Regions from separate parts of the Lysinibacillus sp. FSL K6-0075 genome, predicted to be linked through region 1. Evidence: riboswitches for the same ligand, from Rfam matches in the RefSeq annotation. Region 1 holds a riboswitch; each other region holds the start of a gene.
The links. Region 1 has a riboswitch for cobalamin ahead of MHB65_RS23040 (hypothetical protein). Riboswitches for the same ligand answer to the same signal wherever they lie in the genome.

Region 1 (3,560 bases):
TATAAGTGATTTGCTTTAACTTAGGCAAATCAAGCATAAATAGGAATAGAGCAATCATATAAACGAGAAGACTGATAAATAGGCTGGGAATCTCTGAAAAGAATGCTGAAACTTTGCTATAATTAAAGAAGCTTAAAAAGAATTCTTCAACTTTCTTAATGAAATCCATTGTGGTTTTTTGAAGCGAAGTACTTACTTCAGGTGGAAAGTCTTCTGTGTATTTAGAAATATTTTCTTGCATATGAAGCCACATATCTGATAGCTTGGAAATATAATAGGGAGCTTGCTTAGACAGTAAAATTATTTGCGTCATGATTTGTGTAATGGAAAGATAGCAAATAATAGATATAACAATAACACTCACTATGTAAATAAAAGCAACTGCTATTTTCCGTGACATTTTCCATTTCCGCTTAAAGAACATGACAATTGGTTCTAAGAAAAATGCACTAATCCCAGCGAATATTAAAGGCATGGACACAGGGATAACAAAATAGGCAGCTATAAGTAGGGATAAAATCACAATCAACCGAAAAATCAATTTCCTAGCATTAAATTTATTCATAAACTCACCTTCTTTGCGAAAAAAATTAAGTTAAGTGTACCATAAATCAAATTTTATTACGTTCTGAAACAATAAAGGTAGGGATAAATTATGGAAAAAGAGATTCTGCAACTTTTTAATAATCTAACAGAGCATGATCGCGATATTCAATATGAATCTTACGAGGAATTATTGAAGATTATGCAGGAACCCGTAGATTGGACATATGCAGTTTGGGAACAGCTAATAAAAGCACTTACATACAAAAATGGATATTCTCGTGCACGTGCTGCACAAATTTTATGCGCTTTAGCTGCAAAAAGTGATCCAGAAGAAAGGGTATTGGAGGATTTCTTAAAGATTTGGGCTGTGACTTATGACGAACAATCCGTCACAGCAAGGCATGCATTACAAGCAATTTGGAAAATTGGGCAAGCAGGACAGGTACAAAGAGATCTGGTTGTGTCATATCTAGCTAAAAGATTTCAAACATGTATAGATGAAAAGCAGCCATCTCTCATTCGACAGGATATTATTATGTCATTTAAAAAGCTATATGATCAAACAAATGACTCGAAATTATTAGACATTGCCCATCGTTTAATTAATGAAGAGCAAGATGCTAAATATAAAAAGAAGTATAAGTCAGCCATCCGTTCAAAGTAGCGAGATGGTGTTTTTTTGGGCAAATTCTTTGATGATCTGTTGACTAGTCAACTATAATAAACGAAAAACTATAAGGGGTTATGGCATGAGCATTTATAATTATCTAGTACGGAAGCCTAATGGTGAAATTTTATCGATGGAAACATATCGTGGAAAAACAATGTTAATTGTTAACACGGCAAATCAATGCCGATTTACATATCAATTTGAAGATTTACAAAAAATGTATGATAAATATGGGAAAGAAAATTTTGTAGTCCTTGGCTTCCCCTGTGATCAATTTGGTCATCAAAATCCTGAAGATGGGGAGGAAACTAAGCATCTTTGCAAGGTGAACTATGGAGTCACATTCCCGATTTTTGAGCTTGTACAGGTGAATGGTGAGGCTACACATCCACTCTTTAATTATTTAAAGCATGAAGCGAATTTTCGAGAATTTGGTAAGGCAAGTATGCAAGAGAAAATGCTTGCTGAAGCAATTGTTCAACTTGCCCCAAGCTTTTTAGATGGTCGTAATATTCGCTGGAACTTTACAAAGTTTCTAGTAGATGCTGGTGGTAAGACTGTCGCACGCTTTGAGCCAACAGATTCTCAGCTCGATATCGAACAGGCAATTGAAACACTATTATAGTCTATAAATTTTTTTAATAATGTAAAAACTTATAAAATGGTTTTAAATTTTCTCTTAAAGTAGAAATATTGCTGGATGTTTAAAGTTATCCATGCGCAGCACAACTATTTTTTCTGAATCATATATGATAAACTGCTTTACAAATGAATTATTCTTGCAGAATAAAGGTGCTAGTTAGCATAATCGGGAATCCGGTGAAAAACCGGAGCTGTTTCCGCAACTGTAAGTACAGCCATTATAAAGATTTACCACTGTCTCAAAGAAGATGGGAAGGTTCTTTATAACTCATTCGTTTCATGTAATGAACTGTACAAGCCAGGAGACCGACCTTTATTTGAACGTATAAAAACTTCTCGGAAGCTAGGAGGATATACGGCAAAAACATAGGCTAAGTCGAGCTTGATGGCGATCATTATGTTATTTTTGTCGTTCCTTTGCAAAAGGAGCGGCTTTTTTTATGCCTTTCATGTAAGAATTTTTCATTATAGAAAGTAGGGGGGACAGCAAGTGAAAAAAGATGCACGTTATTCTTGTTATCCATTTATGCGTGAGAAAGCTTCAACGGTCGATTTTGAAATTCGAACGGATAGCCTCACAACACATCTAGGAGTTGCATTAGCTGCAGTAAAAAAAGAGGATATTCAAGTTGTTGAAGAGGATTTAATGCTTATTTTACCTATGGCTTATCATGTCAATGGCTCAGTTCGTGGAAAACTAGCAGTAACTGAAGAGGATTTATCTTGGTTAAGTGAGCGTTATGACTTTTACGTTGGTCATGTGAAGGAAGAGATTCAAAGTTTTGTTTTACCTCAAGGAACTGAGGCCGCTGCTGCTTTACATCTTTGCCGCAGTGAAGCAAAAAAATCATATCGTACCTTACACAAAGTATCAGAAGAACGAGCGGTTCCTGCTATTCTTTTCGATTACCTTGGCTTATTAGCTAATGTATGTTTTGTCATGGCTGTTTTTATGAATCAGCAAACAGGAATAGCTGAAATACCATTTATTAGTAAATCATACCCAATGAAAAAGAAAAAGGAGAATAATAATGAAGAAAGTATTTAAATTCCAATGGCTATCAGTGCTCTTACTTGCACTGATGTTAGCAGGCTGTGGCACTGCTGAAGATACAAAAAACAAAGATGCTTCACAGGATACACAACACACAGAGAAAACAAGCTATAAAGTGACAGATGACCGTGGTGTTGAAATAGAATTTAATGAAGTTCCAAAAACAGTTGTATCATTACAACCAAGTAATACTGAAATCTTGTTTGCTCTAGGTGTTGGCGATAAAATTGTAGGGGCAACTGAGTACGATACTTACCCAGAGGAAGCACAAAAAATTGAACGTGTCTCTGATACTACGAATTTTAACAGTGAACGAATTTTAGCGTTAAAGCCAGATGTTGTCATTGCTTATACAATCGGTGATAAGGATGCACTAAAGCCGCTTGAAGATGCAGGAATTAAAGTGTTTGTTATTCAATCTGCGACTACTTTCGATGATGTTTATGGAGATATCGAACAAATTGCTGCTGTGATGGATGTTGCTGATCAAGGAAGTAAATTAAACGAAGAGATTAAAGCGAAAATTGCTGAAGTACAAACGAAGGTGAAAGACGTAAAGACGCCGAAAAATGTTTATTTAGAGGTTAGCCCTAAGCCAGACATTTATACAGCGGGCTCTAGCACTTTCCAACAAGAAATACTAGATGC
Region 2 (3,560 bases), 210 kb from region 1:
ATGTATTTAAATAGAAGATCTTGCTTTCCTAAACTTGGCTGACCTTCTTCGCAAATTGGTCAGGGACATATGTGAGATAAGGCTTACCTGTCAGTGAGTGTGTTTGAATATCGGCAAAGACACCAAATACATCTTGCAACAATGCTGGCGTCAGCACTTCCTCTGGTGTACCATGACAAACGATCCGCCCTTGCTGTAAAACGTAAATTTGATCGCAGTACATAGCAGCGATATTCAAGTCATGCAAAGCTGCCACTACGGTTAAATGTAAGGTCTGAATTAAATCCATGAGTTGAAGTTGATGTTGAATATCTAAATGATTCGTCGGCTCATCTAATATTAGTACCTGTGCTTGTTGAGCGAGTGCTCGTGCAACCATTACGCGCTTTTTCTCGCCTCCTGAAAGAGAGCTAAAGCTTCGTTTCTCTAAATGAGATATACCCGTTTGTCTAAGAGCATCTTTAACAATTTGGAAATCTTGCTCTTGATCAAGCTCTAATAGCTTTTTATGTGGCGTTCTCCCCATACTGACTAAATCATGCACAGTGAAATCAAATAAAACGGGTGTTTCTTGGCTAACAACGGCCAAATTTTTTGCAATTGCTTTACTTGTTTGCTTTAAAATATCCTGCTCATTTAATAATACCGTACCGCTTTCGGGTTTTAGGAGACGATACATATTTTTTAACAATGTTGATTTTCCGCTTCCATTAGGGCCAATTAATCCAACAAATTGCTTTTCTTTTATTTGAATACTTACATCATGTAGTATACGCTGATCGTAAATGGAGAATGATACTTGTTTCGCTTCTAATGTCATGGAAATTAATCTCCTTCACCGAAAGAATAGTTGTTACGACGGAGTAGCCAAATGAAAAATGGTCCTCCACAAAAAGCTGTAATAATACCAATTGGCATTTCCTGAGGAGCGATGATGATTCGAGCAAAGGCATCTGCCCACACTAAGAATATTCCACCTATTAAAGCACTAATAGGTATTACATATTTATAGTTTGAGCCCACAATTAATCGCACAATATGGGGAATAATTAATCCCACAAATCCAATAGAACCACTAACTGCGACAAGCACACCTGTTAACAGAGAAACGAGTAATATTAGCTGGATACGAAATTGCTGAAGATTCACGCCTAATGTCACTGCCGCCTCTTCCCCCAGTAATAATAAATTTAAATTGCGATAGTGTAGCCACAGTAGCCCAAATACAACGAAGAATACGAAAGCTGGAATCACAATATTATTCCATTTAGCTCCAGCTAAACTACCTAGCATCCAAAACATAACAGCCTTTAAAGCCCCTTCTTGCTTTGACATCATTAAAATAAAGTTAGAGATAGCCGTTAAGATAAAGGACACAGCCATACCTGCCAATAGCAAGCGGAAAATAGAGACACGTCCACCAACACGTGATAAGAAAAAAACAAGTGCAATGGCAAGTAATGACCCAAGAAATGCGGATACTGACAGAGCGTAAATCCCTAAAAATGAAAAGGCCCCTAAAATAATTACAGAAGTAGCTCCGACAGCTGCCCCTGAAGAAATTCCTAGAATATACGGGTCAGCAATGGAATTTCGTACAAGCGCCTGAATCGCTGCCCCCGCAATGGCTAACCCCGCTCCAACAATAGCAGCTAGCAAAACACGAGGTGCTCTTATTTGCCAAATGATGATTTCCTGTGAGCGACTCCAATCTTGTTCGATAGCATTTTGTATAAAAGGAATTTTAGAAAGAATAACTTTCCATACATATAATGGTGTAACTGAAACAGAGCCAACCATTACAGCAAATGTCATTGAAACAATTAATACCATGAAAAGTACAAAGGAAAATAACATAAATTTTTTATTCATCTGTTTTAAACTCCTACTGAATATTGATGAATGAAGCAATAAAAAAAGGTATTCCATGCGAAAATACACATAGAAATACCCTAGATTAAACAAAGTCAGAAAATATCCAGCTATTGTCCGTAATTGCTTGCATCCTCGTGGGCATTACAGGTATTACTAACTGGCAGGTCTCCTGGCTTCGATTCAACATCCTATAATTGCCTTCCCATTCTTACACAGTGGCAAATAATATTATAGGATTCCTCGTTACAGTTGCGGGACAGCATCGGACTTCCACCGACTTCCCTTTTAAGTGACATTCAAAAATATCACACCAATAGTATTTGAAGTTATAAAATTGTGACGATTCTATCATACATTTTTATAGATAGTTAGTCTACATAGAAATGCATCTAGCATTTGAGTTAACTAATTTTAATAATAAGGTTGACACAGATACTTTCGTTTTTTACACTAGCTGTAATAACTTTTAAAACGAGGTGAAATCATGGCAACTGTTACACAACATAGTCATCATAAATTAAGAACTGTCGACATTACCTATATTGGATTATTTTCAACGCTAATGATGGTGGGTGCTAATATCACTTCCTTTGCACCCTTTATGGTAGTTGGTGGTGTACCCATTACGCTTCAAACCTTTTTTGCGATTTTAGCAGGGCTTATTCTTGGTAGTAGAAAAGGTGCGCTCGCCTGTACAATTTATATGTGTGTGGGTTTGGCAGGAGCACCTGTCTTTGCTCGCTTTGGTGGTGGAATTGGTCAAATTTTAAGTCCTACCTTTGGGTTTATTATTACATTTATTTTAGCGGCATTTGTTGCAGGGTGGATCGTGGAACGAAGCGGGACAAAGAAAAGCTTTATCGTAGCTGCTTTAGTAGCAACGGCTATAAATTATTTGATAGGAACAAATTGGATGTTTTTTGCATACAAGCTTTGGGCGAGTGCGCCAGAGAATTTTTCTTATAAGCTAGCTTGGCTTTGGATGATGCCTCCACTACCAAAAGATATTATTTTAGCCATTTTTGCTGGTATCTTCGCGTATAGATTACAAAAAACATTGAAAATCATGCCCATTCAATAACATATCTCTTCACTTCTTTCGTGTCAGACTAGAGGAAAATTTATTCATAGGTCATGTCCATCATTTCTGCACATTTATTTGCTACAGTAAGGGCAAATAGTGAGGAGGATATCACATGACATTCAATAGAAGATGGTCAATCGGACTATTATCAGTAGTCGCTCTAATTAGTTTATCGGCTTGTACAGAGGATCAAACAAAGCCTGCATCCACTTCTGTGGATACTTCTGAAGAAATCGATCATTCTGCGATGAACCATTCAAGTTCTGGCGAAATACCGGCAACCTTAAAAAAAGCTGAAAACCCGAAATTTCCTGTGGGGAGTACAGCCATTATTACAGATGGACATATGGACGGTATGAAAGGAGCCGAAGCAACAATAGTAGGTGCCTATAATACGACTGCCTATGTTATTTCCTATGAGCCCACATCTGGTGGAAAGCGTATAGAAAAGCATAAGTGGGTGATTCATGAAGAATTGATTGACCCACAAGAAGCACCACTGGCTCCTGGAACAGAAGTAAAAACGGATGCAGCACATATGGAAGGTATGGAAAGTGCGACTGTCCTTATTGATGAGGCTGTGCAAACAACTGTATATATG
Region 3 (3,560 bases), 2.2 Mb from region 1:
CCGCGAAAATCTCTCCTGCTTCAACCTGTTGAACGGTCTCAAAGCGACTGCCATTATAAAGGCGAATTTCTGTCACTTTTTCCGTCACTTCACCAAATGAAAATTCATCCCGCACATGTAAGGAGCCCTTGACAGCCTTCATAAAGGTTAAACGCTGATGCCCATCATGACGAATTTTAAAAACCTCTCCTTCAAACGGGACATCCTGCTCAAATTGGGTAGCCGTTAACAGGGGAAGCTGGTCAAGAAATTCCTGAATGCCCTCATCCTTTAAGGCAGAGCCTATAAAGCAAGGGAAAGCACATTCGTTTTTAATCATGGCCTGTAGCTGAGCAAGACATGGTTCATGCTCTAATGACTCATTCAGAAAGGCATCCAGCAATTTTTCGTCGCGCTCCGCCAGCCATTCCATGATGCTATTTGACACATAATCTGCTCGCAGCGGTTCATCGACGAACAACACATGCTGAGAGCAATCTTTACGAAGCTGGCTCATGACAGCTCCTACATTTGCTCCTTCACGATCCGTTTTATTGATAAAGAAGAAGGTTGGGACATGGTATTTACGTAAAAGCTGCCACACGGTTTCAGTATGGCCTTGTATCCCTTCGACTGCGCTAATGATAATAATGGCATAATCCATCACACGGATGGCACGCTCCATCTCAGGGGAGAAATCGACATGCCCAGGTGTATCAATCAATGTGTATGTATCATCGCCAATGCTCATGCGACCTTGCTCGGCAAAGATCGTAATCCCACGCCTGCGCTCTAGCTCATGATTATCAAGAAAGGTATCCTGATGATCGACTCGACCACGGGCTTGAATACTATTTGTATGAAAAAGCACTTGCTCAGAGAAGGTCGTTTTCCCTGCATCCACATGCGCCAGTACACCGATTGTTTTGTACATAAGAAATCCTCGTTTCTATAGATTGCTATCTTTTCATTGTAACAGAATACTCGCATATATAATTCTTGTAAAATAGTTCGTATTTTTGTCGAAATAGTGCTAATATAGTGATGATTGCATAATTAGCGTCATACTACGCTAGTCTATCAATAGTATTGACCATAATAGAACGTATTGGTGCAAATGGCATTTGTCATTTGCTTAAAAGGGAAATCGGTGCAATTCCGATGCTGTCCCGCAACTGTAAATGGGGAGTCTATACAGCATGCCACTGTAGTAAAACTATGGGAAGGCGTATAGATGATGAACCTAAGCCAGGATACCTGCCAGTATGTGTTTTTTGACTAAGAACCACGAGGATGGGGATAGTGATAAAGGTAATGATGATACCGTTATTTCACTATGCTACTCTCTTGGCGACAAGAGGGTTTTTTTTATGCCCTTCCAACCACATGGGTAGTAAAGAAGTCTCTGATTTCTTTCTATATTTTAACAACAAAGGAGAAAAGGACATGAAGAAATGGAAAAGTATATGGCTGATGATGATCATTGCCTTGGTCGCTATTTTAGGGGCTTGTAATGCAAAGGACAAAACTGAATCAGCAGCACAAGGTGAAAAGGTTGAGCCATCTGAGGCAGCAACAGAAGTAACCATTGAAAATAATGACACAAGCCAAACATATAAGGAAGCACCTACGAAAGCGATTAGCTTAAATCAGCATGTGACAGAAATTATGCTGGCGCTTGGCTTAGAGGATTCTATGGTTGGGACGGCTTACTTAGATGACAAAATCTATGAGCCCCTGCAAGAGGCATACGATAAAGTCCCTGTGCTTTCTGACCAATACCCAACGAAGGAGCAAGTGATTGATGCCGAGGCGGATTTCTTATATGCAGGCTGGAAAAGTGGCTTTGGTGAAAAGGGCGTTGGCACACCAGAGGAGCTTGAAGAATTAGGCATTCATACGTATTTACATACGGCTTCTAACATGACAAAACCAACATTAGAAGATATTTTCACTGATATTCGCAATATCGCGAAGATTTTCCGTATCGAAGATCGTGGCGAAGCTTTAATTGAGCAAATGACAAAAGATGTAGAGGCAGTACAAGCTAAATTACCAAAAGATAGCGAAAAATTACGTGTTCTTGTGTTTGATAGCGGTGAAAAGGATGTATTTACAGCTGGTCAAAACTTTATGAATGAGCTGGTGACAATCGCGGGTGGTCAAAATATCTTTGGTGATGTGGAATCAGGCTGGACAACTGTGTCGAAGGAAGATGCAGTAGATCGTAATCCAGAGGTTGTTGTCGTGATTGATTATGGTGAAACAACGGCAGAACAAAAGATCCAATTCTTAAAAAATGATCCAGCATTAAAGGAGATGGAAGCTGTCAAGAATGATCACTTTGTCATCCTGCCACTTTCAGCAGCATCTGAAGGGGTTCGTGCGGCAGAGGCCATTGAAATTTTAGCGAAGGGCTTCTATCCTGAAAACTTTTAAACCAATTTGAGCTAGCGCTTTGCTAGCTCCTTTTTCATAAGGAGCGATATCAATGAACGCATTTCAAAAAAACGTACCAGATCAAACATTTGAAACACTAAACCGTGAGGGTGAATTTACCCGTCTAGCAGTTAGCCCTGGCATTATCAATAAGCATTATACGCCAGCGCAATTTCAAAAAATAGCCGAAATTGCTGGCGAAAAGGGTGCGATTAAGTATTCCGCCTCCTATAGTATTCTCGTATCCATTCCAACGAGCGATGCGACAGAAGCTGTGCAAGCCTTACAGGAAGCGGGTCTTTATGTTGCGTCCTCTGGCTCCATTATTGCCATGAAGGCTTGCGATTTTTGTGATGGTGAGAAAATGGAGGCTGCTCCGATAACTGAACATCTTTATCATGCTTTAGAGGGGATCAAGGTACCTGCAAGAGTACGTGTCAATATCAATGGCTGTGCATCTGCCTGCTACAATGCAGTCTATGATGATATTGGGCTCGTGTATCAGCAGGAAAGCTTTGATGTCTATTTAGGTGCTGTGCCGATGGGGGCAAAGGCACAGGCTGGCACATTATTCGCTAAAAGGGTAGGTGTCGAGCACATTGAAGATTTTTTATTGCACATGATAAGCCTTTATAAAGAGCATGCTCGCCCGAATGAACCCTTTTATAAATTTTATCGCAGAACCAAGTCCGCAGAATATTGGGAACTAGTAAAAAATTCTATTAAATAGCAGGAATATTACTTAGGGTGTCGAAGTATTGTAGTAAGGCACAGAAAATTACAATACAAAGGAGCAAGAACATGACATCGAAACAAGGGATTCAACCAGAAGATCTTTATCACTTAAAATCAGTAGCAGATCCACAGCTATCACCCGATGGAACTGAGGTAGTTTATGTAGAGACTCGTATGGACGAGAAGAAAAACGACTATATCTCGAATTTATTTTACATAAACTTGAAGGACAAAACGCCACAGCAATGGACATTTGGTGAGGATAGAACAAGTTCCCCTGTTTGGTCACCAGATGGCAGCCAAATTGCGTTTTTGTCAACGAGAACAGGTAAATCGCAAATTTATGTGCTATCGAAAGCAGGTGGAGAGGCAAAACAGCTGACACATTGTAAAAATGGGGCGACATC
Region 4 (3,560 bases), 1.6 Mb from region 1:
CCTACCTGCTGACGTAGAACTTTTAAAGCTTTTCGACTATATTCTAGTCCGTTGCCTTCGAATAAAATCGTCCCAGCTGTAGGTTTCAAAATACCATTAAGATGCTGAAACAAAGTCGATTTTCCTGCGCCATTATGCCCGAGTATGGCGATTTTTTTCCCTTTTGGAATGTCTAATGTAATATCTGACAACGCTTTCGTACCATCTGCATAGGCATATGATAATTGGTTGAGTTCAAAATAAAATGCTGTCATGTGAAATACCCTCCATATACGATGAGGACTAGTAATATTGCTGCCATACCTAGCCAATTTTTCTTGCTATAGGAGCCCATCTCTTGCCAGTAGACGGCCTCGCCACCACGTGATTGCATGGCATTGTTTAGTTCCCGACTACGTTGAAACATTTCCACAAATAATGCCACAATGAGCATGGAGACAGAGCGTAGCCATTGCATCGGTGAATGGTAGCCGAGACGTGCTTGCTGGGCTAGATGAATATTTTGCATACTTTCTAAAAACATAAAAATAAAACGATAGGTTAGTTCGACGAGCTCAACCAATAAAGAGGGGAGTCGCCATTGTCGTAGCACATAACATATTCCTTGTACAGAAGTGGTTAGAATTAAAAAGTATAAACAACTAATACTGCCCAGAACGACAAAGAACAGCTGCTGCGCTAATAGCACACTTGCGTTCCCAATGAAAACAGTCCAATTCGTCCATGTATAAGACCAAATATGGGCAGGTAGTGCATTGGTTGACGGTGTAATGGAAAGTAAAATAGATACGAGACTTGTGAATAAGAAAAAACTAGGTAGCAATAATAACTTGGCATAGTATGTAAGCGGAATTTTTGCACCTAAAATGATAAAAGCACTCATTACAAAAAATGTAATGAGTGAAAGTCGTTCATCTCTCAAGATGAGCGTTATGAGAAGTAGTCCAAGTGAAAATATCATTTTTTCTAGCGGATGAACAGACGCTAGCTTATTAAGATAGGCATACTTATCAATGAGTAACATAATGGTTAACCTTCTTTATGTTTGCCACGCATATAGCCGATGAAGTAGCCAATAAAGCCAGCTCCAATAGCTGCCTGTAGCACGAATAATAAGCTTTCGATTTCACCGCTTGGTGGCTCCCATAGGCTTTCGAACCATGGTTCATATTCCGCATTGATTTCACCAATGGCTGCTTCTGCCTCTCCATCAGCACCACCAAATTCAGCACCTTTTTGTATGAACAATGGAATGATGGCTAACAACACAACAATTGCTAATAACAATAAATTTTTTTTCATCTGTTAATGTGCCTCCTTTGTTGAGAAAACACGTAAAGTTTTTAATTCGCTAATATTGTATTTTTTCAAGAAATTCATCACAATGACCGTTAAAATCCCTTCACTCACCGCTAAAGGAATTTGAGTTAAGGCAAAAATACCTGCAAACTTTGTAAAGGATGCCATAAAGCCTCCAACTTCTGAAGGGAAGGCTAGTGCTAGTTGTACAGAAGTCACAACATATGTACCTAAATCACCAAGCATAGCTGCGAAAAATACGGCTAGTGAAAATGACAAACCTACTTTTTGTGCTCCTTTAAAGACAAAGTAAGCAATAAAAGGACCTACAATAGCCATCGAAAAGGCGTTCGCCCCTAAAGTCGTGATTCCTCCATGTGCTAATAATAAAGATTGGAATAATAAAACGATTGTTCCAATTACACTCATGGCTAGAGGGCCAAAGAGAACTGTCCCAAGTCCAACACCAGTTGGGTGAGAGCAGCTACCTGTAACAGAAGGGATTTTTAAGGCAGATAGCACAAAAGCAAAGGCTCCTGAAAGCCCTAAAAGCATCTTTGTTTCAGGATTTTCTTCAATTGTTTTGCGAATAGAACGCAATCCTAGAACGATAAAAGGAATAGAAATAACCCACCAAAAAATCGCCCATTCGATTGGTAAAAAACCTTCCATGATATGCATCGCAAAGGCACGTTTTGGCACAATTAAAAAGGCCAATAAAAAATAACTAAGTTTCCACCATGAAAATTTCAAAAAGCTTTCCTCCTAACTAATTAATAGATTTTTAGAATGTAGCGTGCGTAAATAAAAAAGCACTTCTCCGTTGGTGGAAAAGTGCATAGCTAAAAAAGCAAATAACATTCTCATCTGCTAAGCCGCACACCTATCCTCGTAGGCTGAAACGATCACCTATTTTTCGGCAGGTCTCCTGGCTCTAGTTCAATACTTTATAGGTCTTCCCATCCGTTGGACAGTGACATATTCTATAAAGCTCCCTATTACAGTGGCGGGACCGCGCCGGACTCAAACCGGCTTCCCTTTTAAGCAAAATGCCAAGCATTTTACACCGAAAAACATTCAATTGTGAGATTTCACGACAAAGTGTAACATGATTTTCCATAAATATGCTATACCTTTTTATAAAATTTTTTTAATTAAAGGTCAACGGCGAATATTCTGATAATATTCATTGTGCTAATGATGGATATTGTATAAATTTTATACCCCAGTTCACTTCAAAATTGATAAATTTGTCATAAATTTTTAAAGAAATATTGAAATTTTAAAATAATAAGATATGATTAAGACAGTTTTCTATTTAAAATACTAATAAAAATTTCATATAAAACGTCAATAAGTGCTCGAATAGCTCGAGATAATAGGGAAATTGGTGAAAATCCAATACAGCCCCCGCTACTGTAATAGCTGATGAAATCGCAAAGCCACTGGTGCAAACTTGGGAAGGTGCGACTGTAAAATGAAGCTTAAGTCAGGAAACCTGCTTATTTGATTGTGCATGCAAACTTTTCGGAGGGAGAAGTTGAAGCGGAAGCGAGTACCTTTATTTCATGCTATTCGTTTTTATTTGGCTTCTACAAAACCTTTACTCTTCGTTTTAGAGTAAAGGTTTTTCTTTTCCAGAAAGCAAATGAGGGGAGACAGAAGATGACAACATGGAATTTAGAGGGGATGAAAACACATCTCTTTATTTGCAATGGCAGTAGTTGCATGAATAAGGATGGTGAGGAAATTACCTTAGCCATTCGAGATGAAATACAGCGACAAGCACTCGATCAAGAAATACATACGACAAGAACGCGCTGTAATGGACGATGCAAGGATGCCTGTGTGGTAATCGCCTACCCTCAAGGGAATTGGTATCGTGTGCCATCAACAGAGCATGCTAGGACACTAGTACAAGATTTACATCATGAATCCTTATACAACGAACATGTCTTTACACTTCGTGAAGGTACATTACAGCGTACTGCTCAAACAACAGCCATTAAAGGGATCGAAAAGGTGAAAGAGGGGTAACAACATGGCGCAAAAAGGAAAAATTTTCGTAGTAGGCTTTGGACCTGGAGATTTTAAGCATATTACGACACGTGCAGTAGAAGCTTTACAACAAAGTGATATGATTATAGGCTATAAAACCTATGTAGAGCTGATTCAAGATTTAGTTAGTGCGAAATCGATTGTTAGCACAGGCATGACAGAAGAGGTGTCCCGTGCACAGGAAGCCGTTCGTCAAGCAGAGG

Region 2: it holds a riboswitch for cobalamin, as region 1 does, so the genes downstream of both, MHB65_RS21855 (iron chelate uptake ABC transporter family permease subunit) here and MHB65_RS23040 (hypothetical protein) in region 1, are expected to answer to the same signal.
Region 3: it holds a riboswitch for cobalamin, as region 1 does, so the genes downstream of both, MHB65_RS11495 (ABC transporter substrate-binding protein) here and MHB65_RS23040 (hypothetical protein) in region 1, are expected to answer to the same signal.
Region 4: it holds a riboswitch for cobalamin, as region 1 does, so the genes downstream of both, MHB65_RS14805 (energy-coupling factor ABC transporter permease) here and MHB65_RS23040 (hypothetical protein) in region 1, are expected to answer to the same signal.

What each region holds. Positions count from the first base shown of each region.
Region 1 covers NZ_CP151947.1:4,590,231-4,593,790, reverse strand. Annotated here, with positions in the region: gene ytvI (sporulation integral membrane protein YtvI) at 1-565, opposite strand, end outside; gene MHB65_RS23050 (hypothetical protein) at 656-1,210, shown strand; gene MHB65_RS23045 (glutathione peroxidase) at 1,296-1,841, shown strand; cobalamin riboswitch at 1,990-2,188, shown strand; gene MHB65_RS23040 (hypothetical protein) at 2,349-2,906, shown strand; gene MHB65_RS23035 (cobalamin-binding protein) at 2,890-3,560, shown strand, end outside.
Region 2 covers NZ_CP151947.1:4,379,228-4,382,787, forward strand. Annotated here, with positions in the region: gene MHB65_RS21850 (heme ABC transporter ATP-binding protein) at 29-820, opposite strand; gene MHB65_RS21855 (iron chelate uptake ABC transporter family permease subunit) at 826-1,872, opposite strand; cobalamin riboswitch at 2,017-2,205, opposite strand; gene MHB65_RS21860 (biotin transporter BioY) at 2,360-2,956, shown strand; gene MHB65_RS21865 (YdhK family protein) at 3,072-3,560, shown strand, end outside.
Region 3 covers NZ_CP151947.1:2,346,671-2,350,230, forward strand. Annotated here, with positions in the region: gene MHB65_RS11490 (translation factor GTPase family protein) at 1-913, opposite strand, end outside; cobalamin riboswitch at 1,072-1,259, shown strand; gene MHB65_RS11495 (ABC transporter substrate-binding protein) at 1,426-2,418, shown strand; gene MHB65_RS11500 (precorrin-3B methylase) at 2,471-3,148, shown strand; gene MHB65_RS11505 (S9 family peptidase) at 3,220-3,560, shown strand, end outside.
Region 4 covers NZ_CP151947.1:3,003,848-3,007,407, reverse strand. Annotated here, with positions in the region: gene MHB65_RS14820 (ATP-binding cassette domain-containing protein) at 1-254, opposite strand, end outside; gene cbiQ (cobalt ECF transporter T component CbiQ) at 251-1,024, opposite strand; gene MHB65_RS14810 (energy-coupling factor ABC transporter substrate-binding protein) at 1,030-1,302, opposite strand; gene MHB65_RS14805 (energy-coupling factor ABC transporter permease) at 1,306-2,052, opposite strand; cobalamin riboswitch at 2,200-2,385, opposite strand; cobalamin riboswitch at 2,638-2,820, shown strand; gene MHB65_RS14800 ((2Fe-2S) ferredoxin domain-containing protein) at 2,965-3,336, shown strand; gene cobJ (precorrin-3B C(17)-methyltransferase) at 3,341-3,560, shown strand, end outside.